Regions from separate parts of the Candidatus Avoscillospira sp. LCP25S3_F1 genome, predicted to be linked through region 1. Evidence: riboswitches for the same ligand, from Rfam matches in the RefSeq annotation. Region 1 holds a riboswitch; each other region holds the start of a gene.
The links. A riboswitch is a leader RNA that binds a small molecule or an ion and turns the genes downstream of it on or off. The one in region 1 is predicted to bind cobalamin.
Positions count from the first base shown of each region.

Region 2: it holds a riboswitch for cobalamin, as region 1 does, so the genes downstream of both, ACTQ33_RS11655 (energy-coupling factor ABC transporter permease) here and ACTQ33_RS15380 (homing endonuclease associated repeat-containing protein) in region 1, are expected to answer to the same signal.
Region 3: it holds a riboswitch for cobalamin, as region 1 does, so the genes downstream of both, ACTQ33_RS00020 (hypothetical protein) here and ACTQ33_RS15380 (homing endonuclease associated repeat-containing protein) in region 1, are expected to answer to the same signal.

Region 1 covers NZ_JBQKJT010000025.1:23,873-29,213, forward strand. The annotation lists gene nikC (nickel transporter permease) at 1-247, opposite strand, end outside; gene nikB (nickel ABC transporter permease) at 244-1,185, opposite strand; gene ACTQ33_RS15380 (homing endonuclease associated repeat-containing protein) at 1,213-2,214, opposite strand; cobalamin riboswitch at 2,308-2,535, opposite strand; gene ACTQ33_RS15385 (hypothetical protein) at 3,052-3,378, shown strand; gene ACTQ33_RS15390 (zinc-finger-containing protein) at 3,397-3,798, shown strand; gene ACTQ33_RS15395 (hypothetical protein) at 3,812-3,991, shown strand; gene ACTQ33_RS15400 (transposase) at 4,007-4,327, shown strand; gene ACTQ33_RS15405 (DUF3846 domain-containing protein) at 4,375-5,341, shown strand, end outside.
Region 2 covers NZ_JBQKJT010000012.1:23,028-26,602, reverse strand. The annotation lists gene atpC (ATP synthase F1 subunit epsilon) at 1-3, shown strand, start outside; gene ACTQ33_RS11670 (CidA/LrgA family protein) at 102-464, shown strand; gene ACTQ33_RS11665 (LrgB family protein) at 457-1,149, shown strand; gene ACTQ33_RS11660 (TVP38/TMEM64 family protein) at 1,239-1,826, shown strand; adenosylcobalamin (AdoCbl) riboswitch at 1,940-2,085, shown strand; gene ACTQ33_RS11655 (energy-coupling factor ABC transporter permease) at 2,186-2,938, shown strand; gene ACTQ33_RS11650 (energy-coupling factor ABC transporter substrate-binding protein) at 2,935-3,237, shown strand; gene cbiQ (cobalt ECF transporter T component CbiQ) at 3,241-3,575, shown strand, end outside.
Region 3 covers NZ_JBQKJT010000001.1:15-3,589, forward strand. The annotation lists partial or broken gene ACTQ33_RS00005 (hypothetical protein) at 1-495, shown strand, start outside; gene ACTQ33_RS00010 (cation transporter) at 772-990, shown strand; gene ACTQ33_RS00015 (hypothetical protein) at 1,083-1,349, shown strand; gene ACTQ33_RS00020 (hypothetical protein) at 1,595-2,191, opposite strand; cobalamin riboswitch at 2,296-2,517, opposite strand; gene ACTQ33_RS00025 (homing endonuclease associated repeat-containing protein) at 2,522-2,971, opposite strand; gene ACTQ33_RS00030 (cysteine-rich small domain-containing protein) at 3,498-3,575, opposite strand, start outside.

The DNA of each region.
Region 1 (5,341 bases):
GAATACTGAGCACCAGCACCATGGTCGATAGAATCGAGGTTCTCGTACCGTAGATCACACGGGAAAACAGATCCCGCCCCATTTTATCTGTACCAAACCAGTGTTCCTTGCTGGGAGACTGCACTGCGTCCGCCAGAACGGAACTGTTGGGATCATGGGTGGCCAGAATGGGCGCCAGAATGGCTACCAGAATCATGGCCATAGCCATGAGCCCAAAAATCATAAAACGCTTTTTCGCAGCCGTCATGCCTGTAGCTCCTTTCTCAGCCGGGGATCCAGCCGATTATAAGAGAGATCCACCACCAGATTGACCGCCATATAGATCAGGGCAATCCAGAGTACATATCCCTGAATCAGCGGATAGTCTCTGGAGGTTATGGCAGAGATCGCCAAACTGCCCAGTGCCGGATAGGAGAAGATCACTTCCACCACAGCGGTACCGCCCAGCAGAGAGCCCAAAGACAGGCCCAGCATTGTGATGAGGGGCAAAACAGCGTTTGGTAGCACATGGTACCAGAGCACACACCGCTCCGACAGCCCCCGTGCCCTGGCTCCTGCCACATAGTCCTGGCGCAATTCCTCCAGAATTGCCGCCCGAACCTGGCGAGCGTATTTTCCCGCCATGGCAATGGCCAATGTCACAGCAGGCAAGATCAATCGCTGGAAATTCATCTGGTTGGACACCACCGGAAGCCAGCCCAGCTTCATGGCCACCAAATAGAGCAGCAGCAGGCCCACCCAGAAATTCGGCATGGAAATGCTGATAAATGTGGTGCCCCGCAAAAGATAATCCAGTAAGCTGTTCTGACGCAGAGCAGAACACACGCCGATGGGCACAGCTATCATTACCATGATCACCAGAGACAGCAGCGCCAGTTGGATAGTGGGCATGACCCGCTCCATCAAAAGCGTTGACACCGCTTCACCCTTTGAGTAAGAGGTACCGAAGTCTCCCCGGAGACAGTTGGCGATCCAGTTGCCGTACTGGATGAAAAACGGTTCATTCAGCCCCAACTCCTCCCTGGTCTGCTCCAACACTTCCTCTGACGGAATACTGCCGCTGACCGCATACATGGATCGGACGGGATCGCCCGGCGACACATACATCAGCAGAAAGCTTAAAAAGCTGACGCCCAGCAGCACCAGAAAAATGTGGGCAAGCCGACAGCCTATTTTTCGTTTCATATGCATTTTTCACCTCACGAAAGCCAATCATCGCTGCTGGGGTTTTCTCGATTTTTCCTGCAGGCCCAGTTGAAACAAAGCATTGGCCCAGGAACCGCATACCTTTTGCAGCCGCATACGGACTTCCGGCGGCACTTCCCTGCGGCCAGGCGGATGCCCCAACTGCTGCGCCATCTTCCATACCAACTCCAAGTCTGCCTCGGTCTGCAGATCCAGCTTCAACAGTCGATAGTAGCAGTCGTACAGTTCCTGTCGATGGGACGCCCGCCGTTTCTCCTTTCCCCGCTGTAGCGGAGCATTCACAAAAGGCGTGATGCGCCGAACCGGCTCCAGATCGATCTGATAGAGGACATTCCGCCATGAGCCAAACCGCCGGAGCAGGGATTCCCGTAGGCTTTGTTCCACTTCACTCCGAAGGGGCGCCCGATTCAGCCCTTCCGCAAGGGCTCTCAGTTCTTGGAGCATATGCCGTTCCTCCGCCTCTAAGTTTTCCACTTTCTGCAGGCGGACCACAATCGCATCCTCCACCCCCGCGGCAGCTAAAACCTCTCCCCAGGTTCGGTACCGTTTTTTCAGTTTTCGGCATATCTCCGGCAGCTCCGACGGATGCGGAATCCGGCCCAGCTGTTCTGCCATGCTCCGAATCTGATCGAGCATCTGCTGGTACTCTTCTTTCTTCTGTGACATTTGTTCTGTGGATATTCCACCCCGACCTGCCGATCGGCTTAACCCCGCTGCACGCAATGCCCCCGGCCAGTTTTTAAACCGGGCTTTCAGATAGGTTCGCAAGATCCAGTGTACCTCTCCCTGGGACGGAGAATGCCCCAGCTGCTGGGCACTTTGACGCAGAAGTTCCGACAGCTCATCATCAGAAAAAGATGCATAAAGCTGTGCGCCTTCCTCTGTATCAACGGAGTAGCGCGAACCGTCTTTTTCCTCGGTCTCTCCGTGGAGCCTGGAACCTTCCGCAATCATGCTGAGCACCATCTTTTTCTGTTCCTGCAGCTGGTTTTTGTTGTTTTCTCCCATCGTTTCTGTGTCCCTCCCTAAAAAAAACGGCTGTGAACCCGAAGATCCACAGCCGTTTTTCTGCGCAGCAAATACCAAGTGCAGCGTCCCACACCTGGCTGATCTCTTTTTGTAGGTCTTCTGACTTGCGCTTGGGGCAGGGGTTCCCTGCCTTCGCCGGTCTGCTCTGCCTTCTCAGGGCACGTCCCCAATGGCGAACTTTCGTTAACGAGCAGCGGACATCACGCATACAGCGGCGGTTACCGTCCGGGATTCTCACCCGATTCCCTTGTTCAGCCGCCCGGATCTTTTCCTGCGGCCACAAAAAGTTTTATGTGATTTTAGCATAAAAAAACGGTCTTCCCTCTTTGGAAAGACCGTATGGATACAAAACAGCTACGACTCCCAAAAAATGCTCTCTAATGTACGATCACTGCCGGCTGACGTCTTACGACGAATACGGTCTGTCGCGCCGGATTCCCACCGGCTTATGATAAAGAGCACCTGTATTGTGTTATACAAGTTTCTCATCGTATCTGCTTGCTATTCACTTTCGTGTTTTATTGTACCGCAATGCTTTGCTGATTGCAAGTAAAATTTTAACCGATAACATCTTGAAAATCATGCAGCCAAATGATTCTGGTTTTAATAATGCTTTTTCCCCATTTAAAACTTTGACGATGGTACCCCAATGCATCTCGCATTTGGCCATTCTCAAGTAGACTACCAGATGTTCATCTGATAAGTAACCTTTTTGCCTCCATGTTTTATGGGGGCAGATTTTTTTATTTACAAAAAGTTCAATTTTCCGTGGGCACAAACTGCCGTTTTGCGGTGCGTATTAAAGGAGAAGGACAAATGAAAGAACAGCACTGTGTATCGACGAAACAATTGTATAAATTCCTTACTGCCTGTGGCGGGAACTGGCGCAACACCATCCATATCTCTGCGCAGGAAGGCTGCACCGGTTGGCTGCTGGCTGCGGATCGGAATGGAGCGCCCGTGTTAATGCGCGTAGATGCATTGGAACGTGGGATACAGGAGCGGATCGATACCAACGAGTGCAGAGGCACTTTGACGGAATCAGCTTTTACAGATATTTTTGCACAATATCTGTGCTGGCAGTTGCCCACCACCAGCAGCACTCCCGCAGATACGCTGAACTTGTTGTCCGACCATAGTTAAAAGCACTGGAGGGTTCTTATGAAACGAGTCAATATCAAATGCCCCTATTGCGGTGCAACCGCTTATCTCCGGCCAGCCTCCGTTGCTTACGGGGAGCGGGCCATACCCGGGGCCAAACTCTACGTCTGCGGCAACTACCCTGCCTGCGACTCCTATGTGGCCGCCCACCGTGGCACACAACTGCCAATGGGGACTCTGGCCAACAAAGACCTGCGCCGCCAGCGCCAGGAAGCCCATACGGTATTCAATCAGTTATGGAATCGCGGTCTGATGACCAAACGTCAGGCCTATCTGTGGCTCCAGGCCAGGCTGGATCTTCCCGAATGCGAGGCACACATCGCCAAGTTTTCCGAAGTCCGCTGCCGCCTGGTCATCCATCTATGTCAACAATTTCTCGATGCCCAGCACCGGGCCGCTTAGGAGGGAACATTCCATGAAATACAATCAGCCTCTCACACCCGCACAGCAAAGCCTGGTGGAACAGCATACAACTCTGATCCATTGGACCATTCGCAAATACATCGACAGCAGAGAGAATATCTGCGGCCTGGGCTACGATGATGCCCCCATACCCGAATTGACGGACAGAAAAATCAGTCGTAAACTGGAATAGAAAGGAGCGATAAAAATGGAAGAGCAAAAGGACAAAAAAGGTGTGCCGCCACCTCGCTACGATACTGCCTTCAAAGCCGGCGCAGTGAAAATGGTAGCAGAGCAGGGACGGGACCCCAAGGAAGTTGCCCGAGACCTCGGCATTTGCATCGACACCCTACGGAGCTGGCTGAAGGCCTCCGGGATGCAGTTGGGCCAGGTGAGCCGCTACAACCGGGAACAGCAGCGGATCCGGGAGCTGGAAGCGGAGATCCGTACGCTGCGCAAGCAGCTGGGTGAGAAAGATGAGGTCATTGACATCCTAAAAAAATCCGTCGGCATCCTGTCGAAACCATAGTGGAAAAATACCGCTGCGTTCAGGCGCTGCACCGCCAGGGAGCCACTGTGGAACAGGCATGCCGGACCCTGGAGATCTCGCGCAGCGGCTACTATGATTGGCTGCATCACAAGCCCTGTATCCGTGAGCAGCGGAATCAAGCACTGAAACGGAAACTGGTGGAACTACACCAAAAATATCCTGCCCTGGGATTGGACAGCCTCTATCATTTGCTCAAACCGGATTTCGGCTGCTCTCGTAAGCGGGTACACCGTCAGATGCGCCTTGCCGGTATCTGTTCGGTCAGACATCGGGCCTATAAAGTCACAACCAACTCCCAGCACAGCCATCCCGTTGCATCGAATCTCCTCAAACGAAACTTCTTCTTTGAACGCCCAAATCAAGCCTGGGTGGGCGATATTACCTACATTCCCACCGGTGAGGGCTGGCCCTACGATGTTTACCCCGACATCCACGACCACGATGATCTGGGGCGGTATTACATCGAGAAACTGGACGCCATGCAGGTGCCGGAGCATCTGCGCAATTACATCGACTATGAGGCCTACGGACGGGACATCGCCCTGGAGGAAAGCGGCCAGTTCACCGACCTGGGCTATGTGCGGAACACCGGGGACAGTTTCCATGAGTATTACGATGGCGAGCGCGGCAGTATCCCGGAGGAATACCGGGTGATGACCTTCCAGGATGACATCCCCGAAGAAGAAATTTCGGAATGGGCCATGGACCTTGCCTACGATATGGACGAGTTTTTCCGGCAGAACGATCCGCAGTATGCCGCCGAGCACCCGGAGGAACATGCAGCGAAGGAAGAAATCTACGAGAACCTTTCCGATTGCCGTATTGCCTCTCTGGAAGAAAAGCTGAAGGCGTTGGGCCAGACCCCGGAGGACTACCTTCCCTCCGAACTGGAGAAGTTCAAGGAGGCTGTTGGCTACGAGGCATATTTGGATGTGGACCCGCAGGTGATCCGGGAGGCCATCGAAAACCCGGATCAGTCCCATGTGGACGAGA
Region 2 (3,575 bases), on a different contig from region 1:
TGAGGCTTCATACCCACGGGAGTGCCGCGTTATGGCACTCCCTTTTACTCTTGTACCGGGCGGCCCCGCGCCGTATACTATCCCGGGAGGTATCGCAAACTATGACTTACATGTTTCAATTTCTAATTATTGCCGCCGTGTCCTTTGTGGGCGAGCTGCTGAGCCTGATCGTCCCCCTGCCCATTCCCGGCAGCGTCTACGGTCTGCTGCTGCTGCTGGTGCTGCTGATCACCGGTGTGGTCAAGCTCCATCACATCGAAAAGGCGGCGGACTTTCTCATCCAGATCATGCCTATGCTGTTCATCGCCCCCGCCGTCAGCGTACTGCCCATCTTCGGCAGCGTGGCCGACAGTCTGTGGGCCGTGGCCCTGGTCTGCGTCGTCAGCACCCTGGTGGTTATGATTATCACCGGTGTGGTGGCTCAGGCGCTGGTGACCCGAAAGGAGGGCCGGAAGCATGAATGAGATTCTCCGGGAATCGGCCTACTTCGGCATGGTGCTCAGCGTCATCTATTTCTGGTTCGGCACCTGGCTGCGCCGCCGGTTTCCCTCTCCCCTGGTCAATCCCCTGCTGATTGCCTCCATTCTGACCATCGCCACCATCGTTCTTTTGGACATCGACTACGACGCCTACACCAAGGGCGCGTCCCATCTGACGTGGCTGCTGACGCCGTCCACGGTCTGCCTGGCCGTGCCCCTGTACCGGCAGCTGAAGCTCCTGCGCCGTCACTGGCAGGCCATTGTCATCAGCGTGGGCGCCGGATGCGTGGCCTGTGCCGTCACCGTCGCTGTCCTGTCCCGGCTGCTGCATCTGACACCGGAGATCTACCACTCCCTGCAACCCAAATCCGTCACCACGGCCATTGCCCTGGGCGTGGGTACCCAGCTGGGCGGCCTGGAGGGCATCATCTCCCTGGGCGTCATGATCACAGGCCTGTTCGGCGTGGTCATTGTGGATGTGGTGCTGAAGCTGTTAAAAGTCACCCATCCCGTAGCCAAGGGCCTGGCCATCGGCAACAGCATCCACGCCATCGGCACGGCCCACGCCCTGGAGCTGGGCGAGATCGAAGGCGCCATGAGCGGCCTGACCATTGTGGTGGCCGGCATCATGACGGTCATTCTGGCCCCCCTGTTCGCCGGACTGGGTTAATGGAAACTTAATCCGCCAGGTACTTTTCTTTTAAGGACGGGACGGGTACAATAGAGGAAACCCATCCCACCGGAAAGGAGCCCGTACCCATGGACCATAACCGATTGAAGAAACTGATGAACGCAGCGTCCATGGCGCTGTTTGTCCTCTGTGTGGCCCTGGGGCTCTGGCTGTGGCGTCAGGGGGTATTCCAGTCCCAGGAGGCGTTGCAGGCATTTCTCAACCACTACGCCGGCAGCGCTGCCGCCATCTTTCTGGCCCTCCAGGCCGTCCAGGTGGTCATCCCCATTCTGCCCGGCGGCGTCAGCTGTCTGGCCGGTGTGCTGATCTTCGGTCCCTGGCTGGGCTTTGTCCTCAATTATGTGGGCATCGCCCTGGGCTCGTTCGTGGCCTTCGCCATGGCCCGCAACTGGGGCAAGCCCCTGCTCAACAAACTCTTTTCCAAAAAGCTCCACGAAAAATACGAGCGCTGGACCCATGAGAGCCGCCGGTTCGACCGGCTCTTTGCCCTGGCCATTTTCCTGCCGGGCCTGCCCGACGACTTCCTCTGTTTCCTGGCCGGTACCACCGGCATGAGCTGGAAAAAATTCGCCCTGATCACCGTCACCTGCCGCCCCCTGATGATCTTCGCCTATTCCCTGGGCGCGCTGGGATTCCGGGCCGTATTCCCTCTGTGAAACCAGGGCCGCTCCAGATAATTTCCCGCCGCAATCTTGACTTGCGGCCCGTGTGGTTGTATACTTTACCGTGACAATTTCATGAGACGGCGCGTCCGCGTTTCCGCACCGTTCTCACCAGATTGTGTGCGGAAATTCGGGGAAGTAGGGTGAAAATCCCTCGCGGTCCCGCCACTGTGACAAAGGTCGCTCCTTTGCAGCCAGAACACCGACTCCGCGCCGGTTCGATCGATCCACGAGGTATGGATTGGCGCCCACATCGGTCCTGCGCGTAAACGGACGATTGCAAGCCCATTTCCTTCCTGGAAATGGGCTTTTTTTCCGTTTTGTTGCGCAAAGAGAAAAGGAGTATCATCCCTATGAAACCCATGGAACGCCGTTTGTTCGGCCTGACCCTGGTTCTGGCCGCAGCCTTCTGTCTGGCCGTCCCCGCCGGAGCCATGCACATCATGGAGGGCTATCTGCCCCTGGGCCACAGCGTGGTCTGGGGCGTGGTTTGCCTGCCCTTCGTCGTTCTGGGCATCGCCCGCATCCGCAAAATCGTGGAGACCCACCGCAAAACCCTGCTGCTGCTGGCCATGGCCGGCGCATACTGCTTCCTGCTGTCGGCCCTGAAAATCCCCAGTGTCACCGGCTCTTCCAGCCACCCCACCGGCACCGGCCTGGGCGCCATCCTCTTCGGGCCTGCCCCCATGGCGGTGCTGGGCCTCATCGTTCTGCTGTTCCAGGCGGTGCTGCTGGCCCACGGCGGCCTCACCACCCTGGGCGCCAACACCTTCTCCATGGCCATCGTCGGTCCCTTCGTCAGCTTTGGCGTCTACGCCCTGTGCCGCAAGACAGGCGTCAACCGTAAGGTCGGCGTGTTCCTGGCCGCCGCGTTGGGCGATCTTGTGACCTATGTGGTCACCAGTGTGCAGCTGGCTCTGGCCCATCCGTCGGCCACCGGCGGCTTTGCCGCGTCGCTGACGGAGTTCCTGGGCATTTTCGCCGTGACCCAGGTGCCTCTGGCCATCGTGGAGGGCCTGCTGACTGTGGTTGTGGTCCTGGCGCTGGAAACTCTCGCCCGTCCCGAATTGAAGGAGCTGGGCTATCTGGGAGGTGCCGCCGCATGAAAAAGAAAGGTCTCACCATCGTCATTTTGCTGCTGCTGTGCGTCGCCATCGCCTGCATTCCCCTGCTGACCATCAAGGATTCCGAGTTCGGCGGCGCCGACGGCCAGGCGGAGGAAGCCATCACCGCCATCGACCCCGATTACAAGCCCTGGGCCTCCAGCATTCTGGAGCCCCCCGGCGGCGAGACCGAGAGTTTGCTCTTCGCCCTCCAGGCCGCCATTGGCTCCGGCGTCATCTGCTTCGGTCTGGGCTATCTGACGGCCCGGCACAAGTACCGCAGCGCCGGGCAGACCGAGTAAGCCATGCTGCGGGCCCTCCTGGGCGCGGTCATCGTCTGGGGCCTGGCTGTGGGACATCTGTCCCCGGCCCTGGCCCTGACCGCCGCCGCAGCTGCCGCCGGTTTGCTCTGGCTGCCTCTGCGGCACGGTCACAGCCATGACGACTGGACCGCCATCGACTACTATGCCCTTCAATCCCGGCTCCACAGCGTACCGGCCGGGCTGAAGGCCCTGACCGCCCTCGCCCTCATCGTTCTGACCCTGGCCGCCCGCTCCCCTCTGGTGAGCCTGCTGGTGTGGGTCCTGACGGCGGCGGTGACGGTGCTGGCAGGCAGAACGCCGGCCCGGACCTGGGCCCG
Region 3 (3,575 bases), on a different contig from region 1:
CGTACCTTTTTTGTCCTTTTGCTGTTCCATTTTTTTCGCCCCTTTCTATTCCAGTTTACGACTGATTTTTCTGTCCGTCAATTCGGGTATGGGGGCACGGGTATTCGCACTGTCTGCTTTATTGCCCCTGTCTTTCCGGGTATCACAGATTTTGAGGCTATCTTCCATCAGGTCAGAAACCAATGTGACCTGATATGGCTAGAAAATCTAAATCTGCGAGGCGGATTCAAAAAAGACATCCTGGACTATATTCGTAAAAAATATTCTGACTTGGTTCCGCTGTACGACGCGATCTACAACAAGGGAGACAGAAGCTATTTCCATGGTTTGGAGGATCAAGCGGAGCGGCTGGCAAAAGAATACAGCTGTCCCTTCGTGGACAACGAGCTGCCCTACGGACGAGCAGAGCCTGGGCACCCCATAATCGTGGATTACTTTTACCATGAGGAAGTGCGTGGCTCAGAAAACACCGGGCGACGCAACCCCCAAAAATAATTTGTGAAGCAGAACAAGGTTCTGACATGGAGCTATGCTTCCGTGTCAGAACCTTTTTTGCATGGCGATGTTGTTATATCTCGCCCCTTTGTCAATGCATTGAAATGTGTCCATAAAAGCTGCATTTTCCCAAGTAGCAGAACCTTTTACCCAAACGGCAGGATGTGCGTCCAAAGCATTGACGAAGCCAGTTTATCCAAGTATGATAAAGACACAATTAAACAACGATTTAATTGTTCTGGTAACAGGAACAAATTAAGAGAGGAGTTTTCCAAAATGAAAAAAACTTATAAGATCGAAGTAGACTGCGCTAACTGCGCCAACCTGATGGAAGACGCAGCTCGCAAGACCAGCGGCGTGCAGAACGCTACTGTGAACTTCATGACCCAGAAGATGATCGTGGAATTTGCTGAAGGTCAGGAGCCGGCCAGTGTGATGGCTGCTGTGCAGAAGGCTTGCAAGAAGGTGGAGCCTGACTGCGAGATCTTCCTATAAGACCCATTCCACACAGGTGCCCCAGACGCTACGGGCGGAAGGGGCACTTTTTTTAACAAACAAATAAGCAATTATAGAAGGGAAAGAATGATATGCAAGAAATGATTGAAAGCGGCTTGCTGATCGTAGTAGCCGTATTATCAGTTATCCTTCTCTTGATTGGTCAGCGGCCCAGCAGCGGCATGACAAAGAAACAGAAAATTATGTTGGGAAGAATCCTGACCGCCACGGTATTGCTGCTGGCGTTGCAAACTTTGGGTTCCAGCGTTTTTGACCAGTTGGGCGCTGCTGGGCGCTGGGTACGATTGGCGCTTTATTTGGTAGACTATCTCATTATTGGCTATGATATCTGGCCATGATGGACATTACAAAAAAGTGGACTGGGCGGCGGCAGGACTGGAGCCTGATCCACGCTCAGATGGCCATCTATTTTGCCGAGCGTATGCCCGAGTAACACCGCCGGGGCCGGATGTCAGTGACAAGCTGAACGGCTCCGCCACCCTTGACATCCGCCACCACCGGCGTTATGTTGTTGAAAAGGCGAAACGGCGGCAGCCGGATTTCCCCGGCTACCGCCCTGAATAAATTTTGCTCTATTCGCACCTTAAATGGTGTTTACACGGAATTTGGGATTGACCCCAATACGGGATGCACCATCTGACTCGGTGGCAATACCGTACTCTGCTATATCATAGGTAAAGAGGCAGTTTTTGATGGTACCGCCCGTCATGGTTCCAGCAAACCCCGCCGAGACATTATAAGAAAATGTCTCAACACCAGACCAACAGTTATTCACCACACCGCCATCTATGGCAAAAGCCAACGCTCCGGCTGCATTCTCTACCTCCACTGCGCCGTCCAACAGCAGGTTCTGCACATTACCGCTCAGCTCATTGAACAGCGGCTGACCGGCCAACGTGATGGTGTGGCCATCACCGTCCAACGTGCCGGAAAAGTCGATGGCAGTCCATTCGTGCAGTTCGATATCTGCACCGAGTTTATACGCGCCGTGCCCCATGTTTTGCAGCGCATTCTGGTCATCAATGACCCACTCTGCTTCTCTCTCCGCACCGGCTGTATGCAGGAGGTACTCTGTCTCTACAGCGGCGGTGCCATTCTCCGACGCGGCCTCCGCATGCACCGGAGCCATGCCGAGCAGCAGAGACAGCGCCAGCAGTATGCTTAACATACGTTTTTTCATAGGTTCCCAATTCTCCTTTGACTGTCGCTCTGTCAGGGCATAAAAAATGCCGTGACAGATCCCAATGATCGCCACAGCCGTTTTCCCATGGTTGGCCGCGTTGCGGCCGCTTCGCATTCCTTGTAGGTCTTCTGACTCACGCCTGCAGGGTCTTCCCCACGACGCCGGATCTGCCTTCCCAGTTTCCCAGTGACCGACTTTCGTCAACGATCCGGTATCTCAGCGCATACAGCGGCGGTTACCGTTCAGGATTCTCACCCGATTCCCTTGTTCATCCCTCCCTCTGCTACTGCCGAGACAGGGCCACAACAAATGCTCCCCTATTTACTTTTAAACAGAGTTCCCCCTTTCCATCTGCCACGTTTGAAATGCTTCTGCGGCAGCAATTACATTTTCCCAAGAGCGGAATCGCTCACAAAGGACTTTGGCTTGCGGTACATCCCGCTTGCGCGGCGGATACCCGAGGCGGCATCTGCGTTGCGTAACATCCTCCAATGCATTACAAATATCCGGCCGTTCCAGCAGCATTTGCTCCCAATCTGGGATCGTTAGATCCGGTACTGGTAATCGCCGCATTCCAGCTGCCCGCAGCGCTGCCGGCCAAGTGCCAAACCGGGCTTTCAGATAGATCCGATACAGAAAAAAAATCTCTCCCTGCGTTGGTGCACGCCCAATACGAATGGCCGCTTCTCGCAGAACATCCAACAGCTCTTGATCAGAATAGCTGGCATAGATGGCTTTACCAATGCCGCTGGACAAGGTAAAGGATTGATAAAGCATGCGCAATTCCTTTTCCTGGTTCTCCCCATCTGTTCGTTTTGTTTGGGCTTGCTGTGCTAAATTTTGTATGGTATCTCGATATCGCTCCAGCTCTTGCGGTGTCAATTTTGCTGGACGAGCCTGCCTTCGCTTGCTAACGGTCTACACCCCCTTTCGACTTTGGGACCTGCTGCCAATCCGAAAAATAAAAAATCCGGCAGACAATGGCGTCTGCCGGAAAAGCAGATATCCATTGCCGATCCCTGCAAATAGAAGCTTTGAACACATGAAATGCACAAAACCTCCAGCCATCCCCAAACATGGGCATGGCTGCAAAAATCGGCAATGGATACCACCTTGATCAATTACCATGGAGCAGGCTGACAATCCTGGCTTATGGCCGGAGCCAAATACAGTAGAGGTAAGACTGCGCCGGATTCACACCGGCTTGTCAGTTGGCATATGTCAAGCATATGACCTGCTCACAGCCCGTATTGTAACCGATTTTTGCAGACGTGTCAAGAACATATCCAGGCACTTTCATACGCTATGGCTGTTCTGATTCTTTCATCATTTTTTCCAGCTCAGGATACTTGCCTATGATGTCGTCATATCGGTCTTTTTG